DNA from 4 places in the Citrobacter farmeri genome. Region 4 is predicted to be linked to each of the others. Evidence: predicted binding sites of a transcription regulator. Region 4 holds the regulator's gene; each other region holds the start of a gene.
What was found. Region 4 encodes CRP, which controls carbon source genes, mostly activating them, when cyclic AMP is high. Its sites were predicted from a motif close to ATGTGANNNNNNTCACAT; they were not measured.

Region 1: focA (formate transporter FocA) is a predicted target of CRP. The motif match lies at 1,811-1,828, and genes of this name have one in related genera.
Region 2: deoC (deoxyribose-phosphate aldolase) is a predicted target of CRP. The motif match lies at 1,312-1,329, and genes of this name have one in related genera.
Region 3: bhsA (multiple stress resistance protein BhsA) is a predicted target of CRP. The motif match lies at 1,466-1,483, and genes of this name have one in related genera.

Annotation. Positions count from the first base shown of each region.
Region 1 covers NZ_CP077291.1:2,975,789-2,978,975, reverse strand. Annotated here, with positions in the region: gene pflB (formate C-acetyltransferase) at 1-836, opposite strand, end outside; gene focA (formate transporter FocA) at 895-1,752, opposite strand; gene ycaO (30S ribosomal protein S12 methylthiotransferase accessory factor YcaO) at 2,158-3,187, opposite strand, start outside.
Region 2 covers NZ_CP077291.1:762,816-766,002, forward strand. Annotated here, with positions in the region: gene I6L53_RS03580 (YjjI family glycine radical enzyme) at 1-1,200, opposite strand, end outside; gene deoC (deoxyribose-phosphate aldolase) at 1,462-2,241, shown strand; gene deoA (thymidine phosphorylase) at 2,348-3,187, shown strand, end outside.
Region 3 covers NZ_CP077291.1:2,703,044-2,706,230, forward strand. Annotated here, with positions in the region: gene ldtC (L,D-transpeptidase LdtC) at 78-1,043, shown strand; gene bhsA (multiple stress resistance protein BhsA) at 1,140-1,397, opposite strand; gene comR (TetR family copper-responsive transcriptional repressor ComR) at 1,641-2,276, shown strand; gene I6L53_RS12775 (TonB-dependent siderophore receptor) at 2,508-3,187, shown strand, end outside.
Region 4 covers NZ_CP077291.1:4,399,991-4,403,177, reverse strand. Annotated here, with positions in the region: gene I6L53_RS20860 (YccS/YhfK family putative transporter) at 1-1,307, opposite strand, end outside; gene crp (cAMP-activated global transcriptional regulator CRP) at 1,359-1,991, opposite strand; gene I6L53_RS20850 (OsmC family protein) at 2,299-2,703, shown strand; gene I6L53_RS20845 (phosphoribulokinase) at 2,751-3,187, opposite strand, start outside.

The DNA.
Region 1 (3,187 bases), 1.4 Mb from region 4:
CGACCGAAGGACATTGCAGCGCCGTTCTGAGATTTAACTGCGGCCAGGTAGCCGAAGTAAGTCCACTGAATAGCTTCCTGAGCGTTGGTTGCCGGACCAGAGATATCGCAGCCATATTTAGCAGCCATCTCTTTGATCTGACCCAGCGCACGGTGCTGTTCAGCAATTTCTTCACGCAGACGGATAGTCGCTTCCAGGTTTACGCCGTTTTCCAGGTCAGACTGCAGAGAGACGAACTGAGCGTATTTATCTTTCATCAGGAAGTCGATACCGTACAGCGCAACGCGACGGTAGTCACCGATGATACGACCACGGCCATACGCATCTGGCAGACCAGTCAGAACACCGGATTTACGGCAGTTCAGAATGTCTTTGGTGTAAACATCGAAAACACCCTGGTTGTGGGTTTTACGATATTCAGTGAAGATTTTTTTCAGCATTGGGTCCAGCTCGCGGTTATACGCTTTGCAGGAACCTTCAACCATTTTGATACCACCGAACGGGATGATCGCACGTTTCAGCGGAGCTTCAGTTTGCAGACCAACAATCTTCTCAAGGGCTTTGTTGATATAGCCAGCGTCGTGAGAAGTGATGGTGGAAGCAACAGAGGTGTCAAAGTCAACAGGCGCGTGAGTGCGGTTTTCCTGTTTAACGCCTTCCATCACGCTGTCCCACAGTGCAGTGGTCGCATCAGTCGCGCCAGCCAGGAAGGACTCGTCACCCTCGTACGGAGTGTAGTTTTTCTGAATGAAGTCACGGACGTTTACTTCATTCTGCCAGTCACCTTTGGTAAAACCTTCCCAGGCTGTGGCTAACTTTTCATTAAGCTCGGACATGTAACACCTACCTTCTTAAGTGGATTTTTTATTTACTGCGTGTGGCGGTCATCAGAGATTAATGATGATCGTTATCACGCAGATAAATGACCCAGTATGTCAACCCAACCAACAAACCCCCGCCGATAATGTTGCCGATCGTAACCGGAATCAGGTTATCAGTGATGAAGTTCATCGCGGTCAGGTGAGAAAAATTTTCCGGCGTCGAGCCAACTGCGCTCCAGAACTCCGGTGTTGCGAGATCACGGATTACAATACCCATTGGGATCATAAACATGTTTGCGATACTGTGCTCAAAACCGCTGGCAACAAACATCGCAACCGGTAATACCATGATAAACGCTTTATCCATCAGGCTACGGCCTGAATAGCTCATCCATACGGCCAGGCAGACCATCAGGTTTGCGAGGATACCGAGACTGACGGCTTCAATAAAAGTATGGTGCATTTTGTGGTCGGCGGTTTGCAGGACGTTCATTCCCCACTGGCCGTTGGCGACCATATATTCGCCAGAAAGCCACATCAACAGCACAAAGAGCAAGCAACCAACCAGGTTACCAAAATAGACGTTGAGCCAGTTTTTCGCCAACTGACCCCAGGTGATACGACCACTGGCTTTGGCGACGACAATCAACACGGTTGACGTAAAGAGATCTGCACCGCAGATGACGCAAAGAATCAACCCCAGAGAGAAGCAGATACCGCCAATCAGTTTCGCCATACCAAAGGGCATCGTACCTGTACCGGTCGTTGCGGTGATATAGAAAACAAAGGCGATGGAAATGAACACACCGGCAGTAATTGCCAGGAAGAAAGTCTTAAGCGGATGTTTCGTTGCTTTATAGACGCCTGCCTCTTCGGCCACTTTGGCCATTGCTGCAGGGAGTAAAAGATCAAAAGGGTTGTCAGCTTTCACACTAACTCTCTCTTTATTAAGTCGGCGACGAGATACTAACAAAGCATTATAGATGAGAAATTGATGTAGATCATATCTCGCCTGGCTTATAGGCCCGTAATGCGCATGGTTTTTATGCAATTACGGTGTAATTTATTGATTTATATGATAAAAATAAATTTTAAAATTTAGCAAATGAGTTGAAAATTTTCCTTCCTGGGTCTGCTGGCCAGTTAATTAATATGGAGTAATTGGCAGGCAAAGTAACAACTGGCTGTTAAAATGCGTAATATCAACTACCAATATTTAACCTTGTTATTACATTTATTTTCGGATGGCCAAAAATAAGTAAAACGGGGCACTTAAAGCGCCCCGTAATATAGCTCAGACGATTATTTAAACCTACATAGCGCAGGTTAATTGTCTTTATTTTGACCAGAATGAAGATTTTGCGCGCTGCAACTTCTCATAGGCCTTCAGCAGCGACTGGTGTGACGCGAAAGCATGCAGATCGCTGTCTACCGGCTGAAGACCATAAAAGGCCGCTTCGCCGCTCAACGCTGCGCTGGCGGCTTCGACCGCAGCAGCGCCATACATGCGGACAAACGCGTTCAGATATTGCAGCGGTTCACGCTCTTCTTCTTGCGACAAAAGCAGCAGCGTTTGCAGGCAACGGTAGTAATTCGCCCGTTCAGCGCTAAAGATCGACGCATTAAATTCCATCGTCCATTCAGTCCAGATCAGCGCCTGTTCCAGATCGCCACCTGCCAGCGCCAGCATTGCTTTCAGCTCGCCAATACGCAGGGTGTACCAGCCGTTATCCGATCCGGTTGCCAGACCTAACAGTTCACGAACGCGGGTGAAATCATCAAACCCTTCTTCATCTAACTGTTCAATCAGGTTGAGATAGTCTTCTTTATCCCAGGCACTGTTCGGCAGTGAGAGGAGGGTCTCGCGCAGATGGCTGCCCATGCTGTTATTGGCGAGCCACAAATCTTCAGCGGGATAAATATCAGACATCCCTGGAACGATGATCCGGCAGGCGTAAACGCCCAGGTGTTCGTAATCGGCGATGTACACTTCTTTATCTTCCGCGTTGAAGATCGCCATCAGGGTGGCGAACTCTTCTTCTGTGGTACCAGAGAAGCTCCAGTCAACGAACGGATAGTCGGCATCCTGCTTGAACAGATCCCAGGAGATCAGGCCGCTGGAGTCAATGAAATGTGTTTCCAGGTTGGTATGTTCAGCCACTTCTTCATCGTCGAAGGTCGGCGGCGTGAAGACATCGAGATCTTTCAGACCGCGGCCTTGCAACAGCTCCGTCACCGTACGCTCAAGTGCAACACCAAAATCAGGGTGCGCTCCAAAGGAGGCAAAGCAGGTGCCGTTAGCCGGGTTGAACAGGACGACGCAGATCACCGGATACTGACCGCCCAGAGAACCGTCGTAGGCAAAG
Region 2 (3,187 bases), 1.2 Mb from region 4:
ATCCGGTTCATCACCATAGGGCAAACGTGCGCCTGGGGTAGTGCCGATATCTGAACTGATCCCCGACTGGGCGTGCAGCATGGCACGCTGCTGCCAGCCATATTTCACCGGTGTGTTTTCAACAAAATCAGCAAGCTGGGCGCTGATGCGATAGCCCAGATCGTTCGCCGTCTCATCTTTGCCGTAGCGCGCGTTCATGCCCGCTCTTTCACACAGCAGATTAACCGCTTCCGCCAGACCATACATGCCGAACATCGGCACAAAACGGTGTGGATCGATCAGTCCTTCCTGCACCAGGAAGCTATTCTCAAAGAAATGTGACTTTTCATAGAGGAACTCACATCGCGCATCGATGATGGCGATTTGCTGCTGACAATAGTATGGCAGCGTGCGGTTAAAGAAGTCATCGACAGAGGTACTGCGCTCGGCAATGGCTTTCAGGTTGAGTCGAACCAGCGTGCTGCCGCCACCGGCAAGCGGCAGAGAGTTGTAACAACTGACGATGCCATAGCGACCTTTTGTGAAAATTTTATCATTTATCGGGCCGTTGGAAATATGCGGCTTGCTGCATTCGCAGATATTTTTCGCCACTTCCAGCAGGAGATCATCGGGTGTGATCTCTGGGTCGTAGATGAACGTCAGGTTAGGCGCAACCTGCTTTAACTCTGCGTCGGCGCGTAAAATGGCCCGCGTGATGGGCGTATCAGCGGGGCCAATATTCGCATGCATAAATGCATCAGGCAGCGTTCTGTCGAGATAACGCCAGAAACGTTTTATTCGAATATCGATCGCTTCTTGTGTTAGAATTTTCACATACGGTTGCAGCAGCGTATCCAGTTGCCCCAGGTAAACCGGCATCGATGTAACGGAAGGCACGTGGTGATACAGAATGGTCAGCAGGGACAGCGCATCGTCCAGATCTTTCGCCCCTTCCAGTTCCAGCCAGGCTGAACCGTTGGCCAGAAAGCGAGCGTAATCGGGAAGTACATAGCGTGGTTTATACGGCGCGTGACCTTCGAACATATCGCAGATAACGCCATCGTCCAACGCCTGGCGCGCCCCGGCAGGCAGTGCTGGATAAGGCAGATTGTTCTCGGCTTCCAGGGCGAGAAAATGGCGTTTCTGTTCCGGACTGAGGAGTGAGCTGGTGACGATTTGTTGGCAGCGTTGTTGCAGCGCGGTTTCATGGGTCGTGGGCATCGTGATTCCTTTATCGGCCGAAGATCATCATGTCATTGTAGAAAGATGTGCTGTCAGCTCTTTGATCCTGATGCGCCTGAGTGGAGAAGATATCGACAGAAAAGAGAGATTGTTTGAAGTAGATCTCATTACAGTAATGCAAATTTGTACGTAGTTTTCATTAACTGTGATGTATATCGAAGTGTAATGGCGAGTGGATGTTAGAATACTAACAGACTCGCAAGGTGAGTATTTTATACGGCGATGCCGTTGGAGAATGTTATGAGCGATTTAACTGCAAGCAGCCTGCGCGCACTGAAACTGATGGACCTGACCACCCTGAATGACGACGACACTAATGAAAAAGTGATCGCGCTGTGTCATCAGGCGAAAACCCCGGTCGGCAACACTGCGGCGGTCTGTATCTATCCGCGTTTTATTCCGATTGCACGTAAAACGCTGAAAGAGCAGGGCACACCGGATATCCGTATTGCGACGGTTACCAACTTCCCGCACGGCAACGACGACATTGAGATCGCGCTGGCGGAAACCCGTGCGGCGATTGCCTACGGGGCCGACGAAGTGGATGTGGTATTCCCGTACCGTGCGCTGATCGCCGGTAACGAACAGGTCGGTTTCGATCTGGTTAAAGCCTGTAAAGACGCCTGTGCGGCGGCAAACGTGCTGCTTAAAGTGATCATCGAAACGGGTGAGCTGAAAGAAGAGGCATTGATTCGTAAAGCGTCTGAAATTGCGATTAAAGCCGGTGCTGATTTCATCAAAACCTCTACCGGTAAAGTGCCAGTGAACGCCACGCCGGAAAGCGCACGCATCATGATGGAAGTGATCCGCGATATGGGCGTCTCCAAAACGGTTGGTTTCAAACCGGCAGGCGGCGTGCGTAGCGCAGAGGATGCACAGCAGTTCCTCGCTATCGCTGACGAACTGTTTGGCGCTGACTGGGCGGATTCCCGTCACTACCGCTTTGGGGCATCCAGTCTGCTGGCCAGCCTGTTGAAAGCGCTGGGTCACGGGGACGGTAAGAGCGCAAGCAGTTACTAAGTTTGAATTGCCCATCGTAGGCCGGATAAGGCGTTAGCCGCCATCCGGCATCAATACGACTCGCCGGGAAGCACATTGCTTACCCGGCTCTAATCGGGAGGTTAACGTGTTTCTCGCACAAGAAATTATCCGTAAAAAACGTGATGGTCATGCGCTGAGTGATGAAGAAATTCGTTTCTTTATCAACGGTATTCGTGACAACACTGTCTCTGAAGGGCAGATCGCCGCCCTGGCGATGACCATTTTCTTCCACGATATGACTATGCCGGAACGCGTTTCGCTGACGATGGCAATGCGGGATTCAGGAACCGTCCTGGACTGGAAGAGTCTGAATCTGAACGGTCCGATCGTGGATAAACACTCCACCGGCGGCGTGGGCGATGTGACGTCGTTGATGCTTGGTCCAATGGTAGCGGCCTGCGGCGGCTACATTCCGATGATCTCGGGACGCGGACTGGGTCATACCGGCGGAACGCTCGACAAACTGGAAGCGATCCCGGGCTTTGATATCTTCCCGGACGACAACCGTTTCCGCGAAATCATTAAGGACGTGGGTGTGGCGATCATTGGGCAAACCAGCTCGCTCGCACCGGCGGACAAACGTTTTTATGCCACCCGCGATATCACCGCGACGGTGGATTCCATCCCGCTGATCACCGGTTCCATTCTGGCGAAAAAACTGGCGGAAGGGCTGGATGCGCTGGTGATGGACGTGAAAGTCGGCAGCGGTGCGTTCATGCCGACCTATGAACTCTCTGAAGCGCTGGCGGAAGCGATCGTTGGCGTGGCGAACGGCGCGGGCGTGCGCACAACTGCACTGCTGACCGATATGAACCAGGTGCTGGCCTCCAGCGCGGGTAACGCAGTGGAAGTGCGCGAAGCGGTGCAGTTCCTGACCGGTGAGTACCGCAACCCTCGCCTGTTCGAGGTGACGATGGCGCTGTGT
Region 3 (3,187 bases), 1.7 Mb from region 4:
CTTGCAATTCAAGACACACCGCCCCGCCATAATTACCATTGGACTACTCTGGCATAATAACCCTTTGATTTGTGATGATAATGAATAATATGCGATTCTCTCGCTGGCTGGCCTTTTTTGCGCTCGCCGCCAGCATTACGTTTGCGCTTCCCGCGCAGGCGAATACCTGGCCTCTTCCTCCACCGGGCAGCAAAGTGGTCGGGGAAAATAAATACCACGTTGTTGAAAATAACGGGGGTTCGCTGGAAGCCATCGCGAAAAAGTACAACGTCGGTTTTCTCGCCCTGTTGCAGGCAAATCCTGGCGTGGATCCCTACGTTCCGCGCGCGGGCAGCGTGCTGACCATCCCGTTGCAGACACTGTTGCCGGACGCGCCGCGTGAAGGCATTGTCATCAATCTGGCTGAACTGCGTCTCTATTACTATCATCCGGGGAAAAACGCGGTCACGATCTACCCTATCGGCATTGGCCAACTGGGTGGTGATACTCTGACCCCAACGATGGTCACGACGGTTTCCGACAAGCGCGCTAACCCAACCTGGACGCCGACGGCAAATATCCGTGCCCGCTATAAAGCACAGGGGATCGATCTCCCCGCCGTTGTCCCCGCCGGACCGGATAACCCGATGGGACACCATGCCATTCGCTTAGCCGCTTATGGTGGCGTCTATCTGCTGCACGGCACCAACGCCGATTTCGGTATCGGCATGCGCGTTAGTTCAGGCTGTATCCGCCTGCGCGATGGCGACATCGAGACCCTGTTCAGACAGGTTACGCCTGGCACTAAAGTGAATATCATCAATACCCCAATCAAAGCTTCGGTTGAACCAGATGGTACGCGACTGGTCGAAGTCCACCAGCCGCTGTCAAAGAATATTGATGATGACCCGCAGGTTCTGCCTATCGTGCTGAACAACACCTTGCAGGCGTTTAAAGATTCTGCGCAGACAGACGCGACGGTGATGCAGCATGTGATGGATGTTCGCTCCGGGATGCCGGTCGATGTCAGACGTCATCATGAGGTGGATCAGCAGTCGATGTAACTGTTCCGGACATGAAAAAGCCCCGCTGAATGCGTTTCAGCGGGGCTTTTTTATATCGCGTTTTATGCAGTAGCTGGCATCAATGAGGGGTAATGCTTATTTATAAATTACTGCAGTACCGTGCAGGTTGTTCGGACCACTCACGGAAGTAATACGGAAAGATTTCGCTCCCATAGCATCCGCTTTTTGCGCCAGTTCATCCTGCAGTGAACTCAGGTTAGTGCCTGCGTTTGCAGAGATGGTGCCGACTTTTTGCTGACCTGTTGGCGTTGCCTGAACTTCAACAGCCGCAAAGCTTGCGAATGACAGTGAACTGAGAACAGCAGCAGCGATGAGGGTTTTTACGTTTTTCATAATAGTGACCTTTTGCAGATGATTGGGCGTCGCAAGCATTTACTTAACGATCGATAGGTAAATGATAGATGTGATCCAGGTCACACGTCAACCCATTTTTTATAACGAACGTTATAAAAAACAAAAAGCCCTTATCTTTCATAAAACTAGGCTAATAATATTTTTCTCGCGAATGCGCTGGAGCCTGGGCTGGTTTATTTTTATAATGGTTGTTCACTAACCCCATTAAGGTACAACGGCACCATGACAACTGAATCGACAAGTTGTGTAAAAAAAAGCCGTGGCCGACCAAAAGTGTTCGACAGGGAAGCCGCGCTTGATAAGGCCATGACACTCTTCTGGCAGCACGGTTATGAAGCGACATCGCTTTCTGACCTTGTTGAAGCAACGGGCGCGAAAGCGCCAACGCTGTATGCGGAATTTACCAATAAAGAGGGGTTGTTCCGCGCCGTACTGGACAGATACATCGCCCGCTTCGCGGCAAAACATGAAGCGCAGTTATTCTGCGAAGAGAAAAGCGTTGAAGCCGCTCTGGAGGATTACTTCACCGCGGTGGCAACCTGTTTCACCAGCAAGGATACCCCCGCTGGCTGCTTTATGATCAACACTTCCGCGACGCTTGCCGCCGCGTCACGTGACATTGCACATACGGTGAAATCACGTCACGCTATGCAGGAGCAGACCCTGACGCAATTTCTGCGTCAACGGCAGGAACGCGGTGAGATCCCGGCGCACTGCAATGTGCAAAATCTTGCCGAATATCTGAGTTGCATCTTGCAGGGTATGTCCATCAGCGCCCGTGAAGGTGCCAGTTTCGATAAGCTGATGCAAATCACCCGCACCACCCTGCGCCTGTGGCCTGAATTGCTCAAGGCCTGATCGTTATCTATGACCGGGAACTTCGTTTCCCGGTTCTTCCATGCCGCAATTCCCGCACAATTACTAGTGTTATCATTCAGTTAGATTCAATTTTCCGCAAAAAAATATTGATAATGGCAATTATTATCAGCAATATTCGCATTTGATTTTACATCTGTTTCACAATGTAACAACCGGCTACACCCGGTTAAATCACTTTACCTGTACAGATATTTTCAGAAAGGAATGCGAATGAATAAGCGTCTTTGGGTCCTCAACCCGATCCTGTTAGCCCTGACTCTGCCCGCTGCGGCGGCACAAACAGAAGAAGAAAACCTCATCGTCAGCGCCAACCGCAGCCAGAAAACCGTAGCCGAAATGGCGCAGACCACCTGGGTGATTGAAGGCCAGGAGATTGAGCAACAGGTTCAGGGCGGTAAAGAGTTCAAAGACGTGCTGGCCCAACTGATCCCGGGCATTGACGTCAGTAGTCAGGGGCGCACCAACTACGGTATGAACATGCGCGGTCGCGCGATTGTCGTGCTGATCGATGGCGTACGCCTTAACTCATCGCGCACCGACAGCCGTCAACTGGATGCGATCGACCCGTTTAACATCGCACACATAGAGGTCATTTCAGGCGCAACGTCGCTGTATGGCGGCGGCAGCACCGGTGGCTTAATTAACATCGTCACCAAAAAGGGCCAGGCGGATAGCCAGGTAGAACTTGAACTGGGTAGTAAATCCGGCTTTAACAATAGTAACGATCACGACGAGCGCGTTGCCGCAGCGGTCAGCGGCGGTACAGATCGCGCGTCTGGTCGGCTGTCTGTAGCTTATCAACGCTTTGGCGGCTGGTACGACGGCAACGGCGACGCTCTGATGCTCGACAACACGCAGACCGGTCTGCAGCACTCCGATCGACTGGATGT
Region 4 (3,187 bases):
CCCTCGGGAATATGAAAGTGCAGCGTCACGCCTGCGATAATCAGCCCTACCAGCGTTCCCGCCGAGCGGTGCAAAATACGCACGCGGGTGGCACCGTAACCGTTTTGCGTCACAAACAGCACCGTCATCAGGATCCAGTAAGGTTTCGGCAGATGTAACGCCGTTCCCATGAGGCTGGCTATGCTGAGCATGACGCTGATTCGCCCGGCGTTACGCAGCGCCGGAGATTTCAACGAGAGGTAGTTTTTCAGTGCCGGAAGCAAGGGTAACCGACGCTGTTTATCGGCCATCAGATCGCGGGCGTAAAGCGGACGCTGGGTGCGAAGCACGCGGGCGATGCGACTGAAGTGCCAGTAGCAGAACTGTCCGACGGGGTTATCCGGATGCTGATGAGCAATTTTTCCCAGTGCACCAATCTGCTTTTGCATGGTGAACCGCGTCGGTAGTCGGTGATAGAGAATGTCATCTCCCAGTACGCGCAGGCGAGCGGCGACCGTTTGTGCATTCCAGCGAATGACCTGCTCCGCGTGACTGCGCTCGACCAGCTTTTGCACTTCTTCCGGCTGATGCAGGCTGACGGAGATATGTTCCTGCAAATCCAGCGCTTCCTGAAAGGCGCGCAGCATCCGTTTGTAGTCGTTGTTGCGGTGCGCCGATAGCATGTGCATCTGCTGATAGCACTGGGTGATGAGGTCGACGGCTTTCTGCTGGCGAACCAGAAGCGGCGGCAGGGCTTTTTCCGGGTCAGTGTGTTGGGTCAGCATGCTGTATTTGGCTTCGCAGTAATCCGCCAGTTCCCGGTATAACAGGCTTAGTGATTCGCGAAGCGGCTGCTCACGCCAGAGCCAAAACCAGAACCAGTTAAACAGCCCGTACCATAGCGTGCCCAGCGCGTAGATCAGCAGAGGCTCCCAAACCGGCATGTTCCCTGCCAGGCTCAGTGTGAAAATCGCAGCAATCAGTGAGGCCGGGAGCAGGCGGGCGTGAAGAGAGCTCAATTCTGCGGTGACGCCGAGCGTGAGTGTCAGACCGGTCAGGATCAGTGGCAACGGTACCGCCTGCGCCAGCATAAGTTGCATGATTAGGCTACAGCCAGCGAACAGCGATGCACCGATGATCAGGCGTTTGAAAAAGCGTTTGTGCGGAGTATCAAGCCCGGCAATGTTGCAGCAGGCGGGAACGAGAGAGAAAAGCAGGCCCAGATGTAACTGCCCGATGAGCAGGCCAACGGCCACGGGCAAACAGAGCACCAGCGTTTGACGTAGTGCATAGTTGATTTCTGGGTGATAAATCAGTCTGCGCCACATTGGCAAAACAAAAATGACGCGCTACCCGGTAGCGCGTCATTTCCGATGAGATTAACGAGTGCCGTAAACGACGATCGTTTTACCGTGAGCGGAGATCAGGTTCTGATCTTCCAGCATCTTCAGAATACGACCAACGGTTTCGCGAGAGCAGCCAACGATCTGGCCAATCTCCTGGCGAGTGATTTTGATCTGCATACCGTCCGGGTGAGTCATCGCATCAGGCTGTTTCGCCAGATTCAGCAGCGTCTGGGCGATACGACCGGTCACGTCGAGGAAGGCCAGGTTACCGACTTTCTCCGAAGTAACTTGCAGGCGGCGAGCCATTTGGGAAGACAGGCGCATCAGAATATCCGGGTTCACCTGGATCAACTGGCGGAATTTCTTATAGGAAATTTCAGCCACTTCACACGCTGTTTTCGCTCGAACCCATGCGCTACGTTCCTGGCCTTCTTCAAACAGGCCCAGTTCGCCAATGAAATCACCCTGATTCAGATAAGAAAGGATCATTTCTTTTCCTTCCTCATCCTTAATCAACACTGCCACTGAGCCCTTAACGATGTAGTACAACGTTTCTGCTTTTTCACCCTGGTGAATCAGCGTGCTCTTGGACGGGTACTTATGAATGTGGCAATGAGACAAGAACCATTCAAGTGTCGGGTCTGTTTGCGGTTTGCCAAGCACCATGCGCGATTATCCTCTGTTATAAGCTGTCTCCAGAGCCAAAAAAATCCGCTGTCTCTGGGGTTGCAAAAATGTGCTTCCCGCGTCCTGGGAAGAGGCTGTCAAAAACGAACTGCAGCCTTTAATGTGAAGTCCTCTGCATACATGCAGTACATCAATGTATTACTGTAGCATCCTGACTGTTTTAGCATAGCTTTAGCCGTGTGTCTCCTGGTGTCTCGCTTCAGCATGACGGAGGTCGCCTTCCGTTGCGAGAATTGTTATGTACGCGTAATCTGTCAGGAAAATTGACGCACTGGAGTTAAAAAATATGCAAGCGCGTGTTAAATGGGTTGAGGGGTTAACCTTCCTGGGTGAGTCGGCTTCCGGTCACCAGATTTTGATGGACGGTAACTCTGGTGATAAAGCGCCGAGCCCGATGGAAATGGTGTTGATGGCGGCAGGCGGTTGCAGCGCGATTGACGTGGTTTCTATCCTGCAAAAAGGCCGTCAGGATGTGACGAACTGCGAAGTGAAACTGACGTCAGAACGTCGCGAAGAGGCGCCACGCCTGTTCACCCACATCAATCTGCACTTTATCGTTACGGGTCGCGACCTGAAGGATGCCGCCGTTTCGCGTGCGGTCGATCTGTCGGCGGAGAAATATTGCTCCGTGGCGCTGATGCTGGGAAAAGCGGTCAATATTACCCATTCGTATGAAGTGATTGCTGCCTGATGATCATGGCCGGATAACGCCACGTCGCTGTCCGGCAATATCTCACCTTACTCGATTTTCTTTCCTTCCATCAGTCGCTGCACCAGCGGCAACATAATGAGCTCCATGGCCAGCCCCATTTTGCCGCCAGGTACCACCAGTGTATTGATGTGGGAAATAAATGAACCCTGCAACATCGCCAGCAGCCAGGGGAAATCGATCCCTTCCAGATTGCGAAAATGAATCACCACAAAGCTCTCATCCAGTGATGGAATGCCCTTGGCAGCGAACGGGTTTGAGGTGTCAACGGTGGGTACACGCTGAAAGTTAATGTGGGTGCGGGAGAACTGCGGCGTGATGTAGTTGATATAGTCGTCCATCGAACGCACCACTGAATCCATCACCGCCTCACGAGAATGGCCTCGCTCGCTGGTATCACGGATCAGTTTCTGGATCCACTCCAGGTTCACGATGGGAACCACGCCGACCAACAGGTCAACATGGC